One region of the Polaromonas sp. DSP2-3-2b2 genome, then DNA from elsewhere that is predicted to be linked to it. Evidence: predicted binding sites of a transcription regulator. Region 1 holds the regulator's gene; each other region holds the start of a gene.
The links. Region 1 encodes FNR, which switches genes on or off when oxygen is low (the NO sensors DNR and NnrR bind a similar motif). Its sites were predicted from a motif close to TTGATNNNNATCAA; they were not measured.

Region 1 (4,193 bases):
AAATTGCGGTGCAGGCGGCCTTGGCGTTTGGCAACCGCCAGCGCATCGTCAGGCAGGGCAAAGTAATCCATGCCGACGTGCACATAACCGGCATCCTGAAAAGCCGAAAGAGTGTGCGACAACATGGAGAGCCTAGCGCTGGCGCCAGGCAGTTCAGCCGCATCAATCCGGCGTTGCGGCTTGAAACGCTGGGGCAGATGGGCGTAGGCATACAGGGCGATTCGGTCCGGCCGCAGTTGCAGGACCTGCGCCAGCGTGCGGTCAAACGACTCCGGCGTTTGTCGCGGCAGCCCGTGGATCAGGTCAATACTGACAGATTCAAAACCCCTCAGACGCGCGGCTTCGACCAATGAAAAAACCTGCTCGGCAGGCTGGATGCGATGGACCGCTTTTTGCACCGCCGGATCGAAATCCTGGACCCCGAAGCTCAGCCGGTTAAATCCCAGTTCCGCCAGCGTGGCAAGTCGCGCGGGATCAACGGTTCGTGGATCGACTTCAATGGAATACTCTCCGCCCGGTGCAAACTGGAAACTACGCCGCAGCATGGCCATCAACTGGCGCAGTTCGCCATCATTTAGAAAGGTAGGGCTTCCGCCGCCCAGATCGAGCAGGCTGACCGCTTGACCCGTGCCCAGATGGGCAGTGTACAAATCAAGCTCGCGACCAAGGTAGCGCAGATAAGTTTCACCGCGCTCATGGTGTTTGGTGATGATCTTGTGGCAGGTACAGTAATAGCAAAGCGATTCGCAAAAAGGAATGTGCACGTAAAGCGACAGCGGCAACCGCATGGCAGCCGCCCCGTTTCGGCGCTGCGCGAGTGCCTGCGCTAGCTGTTCGGACGTGAAGGCCTCCACGAAGCGGTCTGTCGTCGGATATGAGGTGTAACGGTGCCCCAGAGCATCGAAACGGCCTATCAGTTCGTGAATGGGGATGGGCATACAATCTGCTGCAGGTACGTTTGCGACGGTTCCTTGAACGCGCACCCGCGGCTACGGAGCAGGCACAGCCAATGTATCGTGAAGTTCGCCTTGTTTGTTTGACATATGTCAGCGGTCAGCATGTCTAAAACCATGTAACGAACCCTCGTGAGGAGAATGTCATGTTTGAGGTTACACCAGAGTCCATGGGGACGGGCAAGCGCGGAGAAGCCTCAAGCGACGCCAGACTCCAGCCCATCAATCCTGCCGCCATAAAAGTTGCATGCTCCAATTGCAACCTTCGTGAACTCTGCATGCCCATGGGCCTGAAGGCCGATGAGATGGACAGGATCGAGGAAGTGGTGGCTGTACGTCGTAAGGTCAAACGCGGCGGCCGCCTGTACAGCAACGGTGAAAAATTCACGTCCCTGTTTGCCATCCGCACCGGCTTTTTCAAAACATGCATTACCACCGAAGACGGTCGTAATCAGGTTACCGGTTTTCAGATGGCTGGAGAGATCATCGGTCTGGACGGCATCGTCAGGGAACACCACACCTGCGACGCTGTAGCGCTGGAAGACGCTGAAGTGTGCGTGATGCCGTTTGACCGCATCGAAGAGTTGTCCAGGGAAGTTGTATCGCTTCAACGCCATGTGCACAAGATCATGAGCCGCGAGATCGTTCGTGAACATGGCGTGATGCTGCTGCTGGGCAGCATGCGCGCAGAGGAGCGCCTGGCCGCCTTTTTACTCAATCTGGTCCAGCGACTCCATGCTCGCGGCTTCTCGCAATCCGAACTTCTGTTGCGCATGACGCGAGAGGAAATCGGCAGCTACCTAGGCTTGAAGCTCGAAACGGTCAGCCGAACTTTTTCAAAATTCGTCGAAGACAAAATTGTGGAAGTCAAGCAGCGCCATGTGCGCATCCTTGATACCGAAGCGCTCAAACTGATCGTGAACAACAACCAGAAAACCTGCTGACACTGAAATTTTTCTGTGTGGGCTGACTGACAAACGTTTTAATTTGCCTTCACTTCTTTGGCACCGCTTTCGAGCCGACCATCTGCGGCCAATTCGCGACGATTTACTTCGAATGGCGACATGGCAAGCAGGGTCGTCAAGGCACTCGACACCATGGTCAGCAGCCAGAATACAAAAAAAGCCAGCGTATAGACGGCGTCCCGAGACAACGCCAGAGGCTGGCCGAACCAATGCAGGCTTTGCGGATCAACCAGGGCAAACACCAGCATCTCTATCACGCCCGCCACCAGAAAGGCAGGCCATGCAATCCACATCATTCGTTGGGCCAGCATAGAATTTAAATCTTTCTTGCAACTTGAGGACTGAATGGACGGATCCTTACCGAATTTCCTTCACTTTTCAAGGCTCGGCAGGCACCTGGACACCTGTGGCCGCATGATTTCGGGCCTGCATCGCTGGCGCCATGTTGGTGGAGGATGCCTCCCGATCCGCTGCAACCGACCGCGTTGCCTGACCGTAGCTGGTCACGACAGGATCGGGAACCTTGATGGCCAGGTACAAGGTGATGAATGAGGCGACGATCACTACGGCGGGTCCTGCGAAAACCATCCACACATGCCCAAATTTCCACCAGGGTTGTCCGTGTTCTTCGTTCATGATATTTCCATTGTTATATGTTAGCGGGGCACCAGAAATACCGACTTCTCGACCACGCGTCCAGGCGAGTTGACAGCCTCGATTTCAAAGTGGATTTCATGCGAGCCTGGACTTGCAGCCTCGTACGGCAATTGCAGGGTAATAGGAACCCCGCGCGCTTGGGTTGCATCGACAGTGAGTGTGCCTTCGGAGGCTAGCATCAGACCCGGCAAGCCTGTGGCGGTAATGCGGTAATGCTGGGTGGTTTCGGTCGCATTCATCACTTGCAGGCGATAAACATTTTCGATCTTTCCGCCGCTGACGATACGCGCCAGCGAAGCACGGTCACGAATCACGTCGACCTTGAATGGGGAGCGCAACGCCAAACTAATGAACAAGGCGGCAGTAACGCCCAGCAAGATGGCCGTGTAGACCAGCACCCTGGGGCGGAATATGCGACGCAAAAGCTGCGATCTGCCCCAGCCCTGTACCACCGCATTCTGTGTTGAATAGCGAATCAGGCCGCGCGGATAGTTCATTTTGTCCATCACGGTATCGCACACATCGATGCACGCCGCGCAACTGATGCACTCGTATTGCAGACCTTTGCGGATGTCGATCCCCGTCGGGCAGACCTGGACACAAAGTGTGCAGTCAATGCAGGAACCCAAGTTCAGGGCAGTCGGATCGGCCTTCTTGGAACGAGATCCGCGGGGTTCACCGCGCGCCTCGTCATAGGTGACAATCAATGTGTCCTTGTCAAACATCGCGCTCTGAAACCGGGCATACGGACACATGTACTTGCAGACCTGCTCGCGCATGTAGCCTGCATTGCCATACGTGGCGAATCCATAAAAGAAAACCCAGAAGGTTTCCCACGGGCCCATGCCTGCATTGATGAAACTGACGCTTAGTTCCTTGATAGGCGTGAAATAACCGACAAAGGTAAACCCCGTCCACAAGGCCAGAGCAATCCACAAAAACTGCTTGCTGGCCTTGCGTGCCAACTTGTTGACGGACATGGAGCTTGCATCAAGTCGCAGGCGTGCCGAGCGGTCGCCTTCGGTGATTTTTTCAAGCCAGAGAAAGATTTCGGTGTATACCGTCTGCGGACAGGCATAACCGCACCACTGGCGACCGGCCACAGCCGTGAACAAGAACAGCGCCAATGCCGAAATGACCAAGATGCCCGAGAGGTAAATGAAATCCTGCGGGTAAAGAACCAGACCAAGAATATAGAAACGCCGTGCTTCCAGATCAAACAATACGGCTTGGCGCTGACCCCATTCCAGCCACGGAAGGCCGTAGAAGACTAGCTGGGTGATAAAAACCGTGGCCCAGCGCCACTTTGAAAAAAATCCCGTGACGCTACGTGGATAAATTTTCTTCTGAGCTTGATAAATGCTGCCAGTCTCACCATCGCCAGTTGCTGACGCGGCCTGCAACTGCTCTCCGGCCATTACCGTGATGGGAATGACTTTTCGAGGAGTTGGCTTTAAATTATCCACAAGTACTACTCCATGCAAAGCCCCAGTAGAAGCCTTGCCGGGTAAAAGATCAATTCAGCGCTACTGCGCCTGGCTTGTTTGACAAGCTCCAAACATACGATGCCAGAACACGAATCTGGGATTCGGTCAGTTTGTCCTTTTGCGCAGGCATC
Region 2 (4,193 bases), on a different contig from region 1:
GTGGCGACACGCTTGTTGGTGATGCCGAAAATTTCAAAAAAATCAATCCAGAAGGGCTTGCCCTGGCTGTCTTCATGGGCCGCGTCGGCCCAGGTGCGGCTGAAGGTGAGGGCGCGGGATTTGATTTCGTTCCAGGAAAGGGGCATGGCGGTGGCGGTCTTTGAGTGAGCTGGGGGCTGGACGAGTGTAGGTCTGGCGCATTGGACAACTCCTGCCGTTTGGCCTGCAAGAAACAAAAAAAGGCGCGACAGAAACCTGTCGCGCCTTGGAAGGCAGCCTGCGCCGCCATCAACTGGCCGCTGCGCGGGCTGCAAACTCCTCTTTTCCTTGTTCAATGGCCCGAGTTGGCGCTCGTCTTTTCAGAGGTGTGGAAGACCTCTGGATTCTCAGGGCCGACCACATGCAGGAAGCCAACCAGGCCTTTTTCAAGCCTTGACAGGGCATGGTCCACCAGGATGTAGCGTCCGGGCACTTCCACCTTGAACTCGACCATGGACGCGCCACCGGGCGGTACCGAGATGGTTTGCACGTTCCTGTTGGGTGGCGAGGTCAGGTCGGCCATGTTGAACACCCGGTCGAACACTTCGCCGATCACATGGAAACTCGACGTGGCGTTGGGGCCGCCGACACCAAAAAAGATGCGCACGGTTTCGCCGACTTTCGCTTCCATGCGGTGCGTCTTGGTCAAGGCGCCCATGGCGCCGTTGAACGTCATGTGCTCGGGCTGCTCTTTCAGCAGCTTTTCGAGCGAGAACTCGTTTTCGCCGAGCGTACCGTGTGGCTGGCTGGTGTACAGCTCGCCCTGCATCACATAGAACTCGCGGTCCACCTTGGGCAGTCCGCCTTCGGGCTCGACCAGGATCATGCCGTACATGCCGTTGGAAATGTGCTGAGCCACCATGGGCGTGGCGCAGTGGTACACGAACAGGCCGGGGTTGATCGCCTTGAAGGTGAAGCTCTTGCTGGTGCCGGGCGCCGCCTGCGTCACGGCCGCGCCGCCGCCAGGGCCGGTGACCGCATGAAAGTCCACCGAATGGATCATCTTGCTGTCGGCGGCATTGGCCATGTTGACGGTCACGGTGTCGCCTTGGCGCACGCGGATGAACGGTCCTGGCACCTTGTTGTTGAAGGTCCAGTATTTGTAGGTGGTGCCGTCGTCCAGCTGGCCCAGCACTTCGGTGGTGTCCAGGTTCACCGTCACGCTTTGCGGGCCACGGGCGCCGACCGGCTGCGAGACGTCCATCGGGTTGCGTGAAACGTCCGCACCGAGCGCCTTGGGTTTGGCAGCGCCATCGCCGACCATGATTTGCCCCATCATGCCGGCTTGCACATGGCCGGGCAGGGTGCAGATGTACTTGAATTCGCCCTTCTTGTCGGCCTTGAACACAATCGTGGTGCTGGCGCCCTTGGTGTTGAGCTGGTTTGACGAAGCTTTGAAGTCCGGCACGCTGATGTCGTGCGTCGCGCCGTCGCCGTTGACCAGGTTGATCTGCACGATGGCGCCTTCGGGTACGGCGAGCTGCGGGTTGACCTTGCCCTTGATGGCGCCGGCTTCGCCGATGAACACCAGCTTGCCGTCGGCAATGTCGGTGCGCAGGGTAAAGGTCACGTCAGGTATGGCCTTGACGCCCGTGTCGTGCTGGCCATGGGGTGTGGCGGCGTAGCTTGACGCCAGTCCGACAACACCGATGACTGCGCTTGCTACTGCTTTACGAATAAAACCGGCTTTCATTTTTCTGACCTTAAACATGTTTTAACTTCATGTCTGGCGTGGAATTCGCGCCAGGTTTTTTTGCGGTCCACCGTACTGTCGCCGTTTAGGCGAGTGAATCGGCGGTTATCTGCGGCAGGCTCTTTTGGCCTGCTCGGAAATAATGTACATATTTAATACATGTTTTAATTTGACATAGATCAAGGTTTGCAAGGGGCTCAAGCATCGTGGAAAGCCTGGTCAGTTCCAGGCCTGTTTCAAACCGGATGCTGGAGGTCTGTCGCCGGTTCAGCCGTCTGCGGCGCATCCGGCCGGAGTCGGACCGGAATCAATTTGAAGGACGCTTCCGGGGCGTTGCGCTTGCCGTTGGTCTTCATCAGGTAGTCGAGCGTGATGCCGTCGAGCACCGCCAGATAGGCGGTCGTGGCGTCGTTGAGCACATCCTTCAGCGAGCAGGCCGCGCTCATGATGCAATGGCTTTTGCCCGGGTTGAAACACTCGGCCATGTAGAAGTCGGGTTCGGTGCTGCGCACCACCGCGCCAATGTTGATCTGCTCGGGTTCCTTGCCCAGCCTCAGTCCGCCGTTGCGGCCCCGCAACGATTCGACCACGCCCATGATGCCCAGCTGATGCACCACCTTGGTCAGGTGGTTCTTGGCAATGTCATGCGCATCGGCAATGTCCTGGATGGTCACCAGCCGGTCGCGGTTGGCGGCCAGGTACATCAGCGTGCGCAGGGCGTAATCGGTGTAGGTGGTGAGTCTCATGCGCGTGAATTCTCGGGTGTGGGGGCGGGTGGACGCATGGGCGTGTCTGCGTGGAAAACCTTGTCAATTCTATCGAGCGTGATGCTTTTCAGGAACGTTCCAAATAAAAAAATGTACTTCATTGGTATCTTTATAAAAGATGCAGATAGAATCCATGTTATTAAATTTGAAGTGTTTTCAGATTTTTCAACTGCTCTCCAAAAACAAGGAAATTTGCCATGCACGCCACGCGCAAACTCTGGACCTGGCTGGCTGTCATCTGCGCGATGTCCTTTGCCGTTCTCGGCTGGGTCGGAACAGAGATTTACCTGACAGCTCCGCCAATTCCCAAACAAGTCATCAGCACCAAAGGCACGGTGCTTTTCTCCGAAGGCCAGGTCCAGCGCGGCCAGAAAGCCTGGCTGTCGGCCGGCGGCCAGCAACTCGGTTCGGTCTGGGGTCACGGCAGCTACCTGGCGCCTGACTGGTCGGCTGACTGGCTGCACCGCGAAGCGCTGGCATTGCGCGCCTTGTGGGCACAACGTGATTTCGGCAAGCCTTATGAAGCACTGAGCGTCGGCCAGCAGGGCGAACTGAACGCGCGGCTCAAAAGCGAGATGCGCGGCAACACCTATAACGCCGCCACCGGTGCAATTACCCTGTCGCCCGAGCGCACCGAGGCAGTCCAACAGGTTGCCAAGCATTACACCGACCTGTTTGGCGATGCGCCGTCGCTGGACAAACTGCGTGAGCAATACGCGATGAATTCCGGAGCGCTGCCTGACGCGGATGACCTGAAGGCGCTGCCCGCCTTCATTTTCTGGGCCTCCTGGTCCGCCGCCACCGACAGGCCGGGCGAAGCTGATCTCAGCTACACCAGCAACTGGCCGCATGAGCCGCTGGTGGACAACACGCCCACCGCCACTGCGGGAATCTGGTCCATCGCCAGCGTCATTCTCATGATTGCCGGCATCTGGGCGATGGTGTTTTACCACTCGACCGTCAAGGAAGAGGAAGACCCCAAGCCGCTCAAATCCGACCCGCTGTTCGACATGAAGCCGACGCCGTCGATGAAGGCCACGCGCAAATACTTTTATGTGGTGATTGGCCTGATCCTGACGCAAATCGGCATGGGCGTGATCACGGCCCACTATGCGGTCGAGGGCAACGACTTCTTCGGCTTCCCGCTGGCAGAAATCCTGCCGTTCAGCGTGAGCCGCACCATTCACACCCAGTTTGCAGTGCTGTGGATTGCCACGGCCTGGCTGGCCACCGGCCTGTACATTGCGCCGGCCATTTCCGGTCACGAGCCCAAGTACCAAAAACTCGGTGTCAACGTGCTGTTTTACGCCTTGCTGTTCATTGTGGTGGGTTCCACCGCCTTCGGCTGGATTGGCTCGCTGCAGCATCTGGGCACCAACTTCAGCTTCTGGATTGGCAACCAGGGTCTCGAATTCACCAGCATGGGCCGAATCTGGCAAATCCTGTTGTTCGTCGGCCTGCTGTTCTGGGTCTTGCTGCTCGGTCGCGGACTGATGCCTGCGCTGAAGAAACCATCGGAAAGCCGCGGCCTGATTGCGATGGTCTTCCTGGCCGCCTTGTGCATCGGCGCTTTTTACGCCACGTCGCTGACCTGGGGTCAAAAGACCCATTACTCGATGATCGAATACTGGCGCTGGTGGCTGGTTCACCTGTGGGTCGAAGGCTTCTTTGAAGTGTTCGCCACCGCCGTCATT
Region 3 (4,193 bases), on a different contig from region 1:
ATACCTGCAAGCCAGACCCGCCTTCGAGTTGAACGTCCAGAACGACCACATCGGGGTAGACGGCAAGAATGCCCTCGATCGAATCCTGGGGCGTTTCGGCCTGGCCGACGACGGTCATGGCGCTGGCTCCGAGTATCGATGCCACGCGTTCCCGTATGACAAGTGAATCGTCTGCAATAAAGATTCTTAACGATGCATTATCTTGGCCCATTGCGTTACTATGCCGCCCATTGATGATGCGTGCCATGCGTGTTGCCTGACAAGCAGCATCGGAAAAATCCGGATGAATCAAAGGTCAGCACCGACCACCACTCAGCCAATCCCGGCAAGCTTGGCGGCATGAAAACCGCTCCATCACGATCACCGGTGCACGCAAGACCCTTCAAATCGTTTCATGGCTCCAAGGGCTCGGTCACGCCATGCTTGATGGCGTAACGAATCAGTTCACTCTGGTTTTGCAGATTCATTTTCTGCATGAGATTGGCTTTATGGGTGCTGATGGTTTTTGCCGAAAGGTTCAGCCGCCCCGCAATATCGGTGACAGACATGCCGATGGCGATCAAACGGAAGACCTCGAATTCCCGGTCCGTCAGCTTTTCATGCGCTGCCGAGGTTGATCCCAGCATGGAGCCGAGTGCCAGTTGCTCGGCAACCCCTGTGCTGATGAAAGCGCCGCCAGCTGCAATCTTGCGCAGCACCTGCATCAGTTGCGTCGGTGCACTTTCCTTGGTCAGGTAGCCACTGGCGCCGGACTTGATCGAGCGAACGGCGTACTGCAGTTCTTCATGCATGCTGAGCACAAGAATGCGCAGTTTCGGCTTTTCGCAACGCACTAGCTTGATCAGTTCCATTCCGCTTCGGCCCGGCATAGACAAGTCAAGAACGAGAACATCGAAATCAGACTCACGCACCTGACGCATGACCTCCATTCCATTGGACGCTTCACCGACCACGGTCATGTCTTCCGCCGAGGTAACAATCCGCTTGAGGCCCTCTCTCACAATGGCATGATCGTCCGCTATCACGATCCTGATCATTGGTGAACTCCAGTCTGGTCCAAGGGAATGCTGACCTCTACGGTAGTTCCCTTTCCCCGCGCACTGCTGATGGCAACGCTTCCCCCGAGGAGTTGTGCCCGCTCGCGCAGGCCCATGAGCCCGAGTGATTGGGGCTTGCGTGCGCCATCCGAAAAGAATCCGCAGCCATTGTCCTGAACTCGCAATCTCACCGCATCCTGGGTTTTGTCCAGCGTGACGATGACCTGCGAGGCAGCCGCATGCTTGGCAATGTTGTTAAGCGACTCCTGAACGATCCGGAACACAGCCGTTGCGTACGGCTCAGGCAATTCGAGTTCCAGTTCATCATTGACCGAAAGTGTGCAGGGCACGCCGCAGCGCTGCATGAAATTGCTTGCAAGCCATTCGATCGCCGGCACCAAGCCCAGGTCATCGAGCATCAACGGCCGCAGGTCGGCGGCCATCCGGCGTGTTGCCGCCACCGTGCGGTCAAGCATTTTCACCATCTCGTCCAGCTTCATGGTCACCATCCCGGGGACGGATGAAGCGTGGTCGCGTACCCAGATTGTGTCCATCTTCAGCGCCGTCAATGACTGTGCAAGCTCATCGTGCAACTCCCGAGCCAAGCGCGCTTTTTCCTCTTCGCGGATAGCCTGTGCCGCGACAGCGAAGGTACGCCTTTCTTCCATAAGCTGTGCGGTTTCAGTCGACTCCAGCGGGATATTGACCATAAATGCTTCAGGGAGAGATGACAGCCCGCGAAATGGATAACCGGCTGGCCGCTTTCCCCTCGCCCGTACCGTTTTCTTTGAATCAATCTCAAAATGCATCTGGCTTTTCATGGTTCCTCCGGAAGATTTCGTGTTTGCAGTCTGGTCGTCAGGCGATGCGCGGCTTTTTCAAAGCCTTTCTGATCGCTATGCCCAAAGACACAATGGCAAACTCGCATCTCTTCATCTGCTTATGGAATGACCTTAAAGCAAATGGGAACGCAGTTCGCTGAATGGGAGGGCTTATCTACAAAGCGTTATTGCGGTTACAGACTTTGCTACCCAGTTCAGCTAACTTTTGCAGAAAAAACTGTTAGCAATTCAGGATGTGTCTTGTGGAATCTTTCAAGGTATAAAAGCATTGAGGCTTTTGCGGAGCTTGACGTGAATCAAGACCGGCCGGGCTCAATACACCTACGCTGAATCTTTGTATCTAAATTGGAGAACTCATCATGTACCAGCGAATTCTTGTCGCCACCGACGGTTCGGATCTTTCAAGTACGGCGGTGAGCAGCGCCATTGAACTGGCAGCAGCCATAGGCGCCGAGCTGGTCGCGTTGTATGTCGTGCCGCGTTACCCGGTGAGTTACTTTGAAGGTGGAATCACCATTTCGGTGGAAGATATTGCCCGTACCGAGAAGCAGTGGAGCGACAAAGGCCAGGCGGTTGTCAATGCGGTGCAAGAACAAGCCAAGGCCCAGGGCGTTACGGCCAAGGCGGTAGTTGCGCAGTCTGATCTGGTTGCCGAGTCCATCATGTCCGCTGCCACCAAACATGGGTGTGACCTGGTCGTCATGGCGTCGCATGGTCGCAAGGGCATTAAGCGGATACTGCTGGGCAGTGAAACCCAGCATGTACTGACGCACAGCACCGTGCCGGTTCTGGTCCTGCGCTGACCAAGCGACTTTGACAAAACCGTAACCGGCATTCGTGAAGCGCTCTCATGCGCCCCGTATTGATCACTATCCGGCCAAAGCAGAGGTGGATTCGGAAAGCAAAAAGGGCACTCTTGAAGTGCCCTTTTTTCGGTTGGTTATCTACTTTTGAATGCGGTCAGAGCGGCAATGGGTTGCGCAGGCGTATGTGCAATTCACGCAACTGCTTTTCGTCAACGGGGCTAGGTGCGTGGGTCAGCAGGCACTGCGCGCGCTGGGTTTTCGGAAATGCGATCACGTCGCGGATCGACTCGGCACCGGTCATCATGGTCACTATACGGTCCAAGCCAAAAGCCAAGCCCCCGTGCGGCGGTGCACCATACTGCAGGGCATCGAGCAAGAAGCCAAATTTCAACTGTGCTTCTTCCGGGCCGATGTTCAGCGCGCTGAACACCTTGCTCTGTACATCGGCGCGGTGGATACGCACCGAGCCGCCGCCCAGTTCCCAGCCATTGAGCACCATGTCATAGGCCTTGGCGATGCAGCGGCCCGGGTCGGTGTCCATCCAGTCTTCATGGCCGTCTTTCGGCGCGGTGAAAGGATGATGTACCGCGCTCCAGCGCTTGCCATCCTCGTCATATTCAAACATCGGAAAATCCACCACCCACAGCGGCTTCCAGCCCTTGGTGAACAAGCAGGTCTTCTTGCCGAAGGCGCTGTGGCCGACCTTCAGTCGCAGCGCGCCGATGCTGTCATTCACCACCTTGGCCTTGTCGGCGCCGAAAAACAGAATGTCGCCATTCTGTGCGCCGGTGCGCTTGAGGATCTCGGCCACGGCCGCATCGTGGATGTTCTTGACGATGGGGCTTTGCAAGCCCTCACGGCCCTTGGCTATGTCGTTGACCTTGATCCAGGCCAGGCCCTTGGCGCCGTAGATCTTGACGAACTCGGTGTAGCCGTCGATCTCGCTGCGGGTGATTTCGGCGCCGCCAGGCACGCGCAGGGCCACCACCCGGCCGCCTGGTGTCGTGGCCGGCGCGCTGAAGACCTTGAAGTCCACATCGCCCATCACATCGGTCAGCTCGGTGAATTCAAGATTGACACGCAGATCGGGCTTGTCCGAGCCGTAACGGTGCATGGCGTCGGCGTAAGCCATGACCGGGAACTCGCCCAAGTCAGTGTTCAGCACCGTCTTGAATATGTTGCTGATCATGCCCTGGAACATGTCGCGGATTTCCTGCTCGCCCATGAAGGACGTTTCAATATCGATCTGCGTAAATTCAGGCTGGCGATCAGCGCGCAGGTCTTCGTCGCGAAAGCATTTCGTAATCTGGTAGTAGCGGTCGAATCCGGCCACCATCAGCAACTGCTTGAACAGCTGCGGACTTTGCGGCAGGGCAAAAAACTGGCCTTCATTGACGCGGCTGGGAACCAGGTAATCACGCGCGCCCTCAGGTGTGCTCTTGGTCAACATGGGCGTTTCAATGTCGATGAAACCGTTGGTATCGAGGAACTTGCGCGTCTCCATGGCC

Region 2: nirK (copper-containing nitrite reductase) is a predicted target of FNR. The motif match lies at 1,902-1,915, and genes of this name have one in related genera.
Region 3: ACP7AD_RS04915 (universal stress protein) is a predicted target of FNR. The motif match lies at 2,166-2,179, and genes of this name have one in related genera.

Annotation. Positions count from the first base shown of each region.
Region 1 is NZ_JAFCTH010000020.1:16,053-20,245, reverse strand. Features, by position in the region: gene hemN (oxygen-independent coproporphyrinogen III oxidase) at 1-938, opposite strand, end outside; gene fnr (fumarate/nitrate reduction transcriptional regulator Fnr) at 1,175-1,897, shown strand; gene ACP7AD_RS14815 (hypothetical protein) at 1,936-2,229, opposite strand; gene ACP7AD_RS14810 (nitrogen fixation protein FixH) at 2,297-2,554, opposite strand; gene ccoG (cytochrome c oxidase accessory protein CcoG) at 2,575-4,041, opposite strand; gene ccoP (cytochrome-c oxidase, cbb3-type subunit III) at 4,091-4,193, opposite strand, start outside.
Region 2 is NZ_JAFCTH010000002.1:303,715-307,907, reverse strand. Features, by position in the region: gene ACP7AD_RS03440 (class I SAM-dependent DNA methyltransferase) at 1-146, opposite strand, end outside; gene nirK (copper-containing nitrite reductase) at 332-1,732, opposite strand; gene ACP7AD_RS03430 (RrF2 family transcriptional regulator) at 1,969-2,478, opposite strand; gene ACP7AD_RS03425 (nitric-oxide reductase large subunit) at 2,697-4,193, shown strand, end outside.
Region 3 is NZ_JAFCTH010000003.1:215,619-219,811, forward strand. Features, by position in the region: gene ACP7AD_RS04900 (response regulator) at 1-247, opposite strand, end outside; gene ACP7AD_RS04905 (response regulator) at 393-1,037, opposite strand; gene ACP7AD_RS04910 (sensor histidine kinase) at 1,034-1,858, opposite strand; gene ACP7AD_RS04915 (universal stress protein) at 2,239-2,682, shown strand; gene aspS (aspartate--tRNA ligase) at 2,840-4,193, opposite strand, start outside.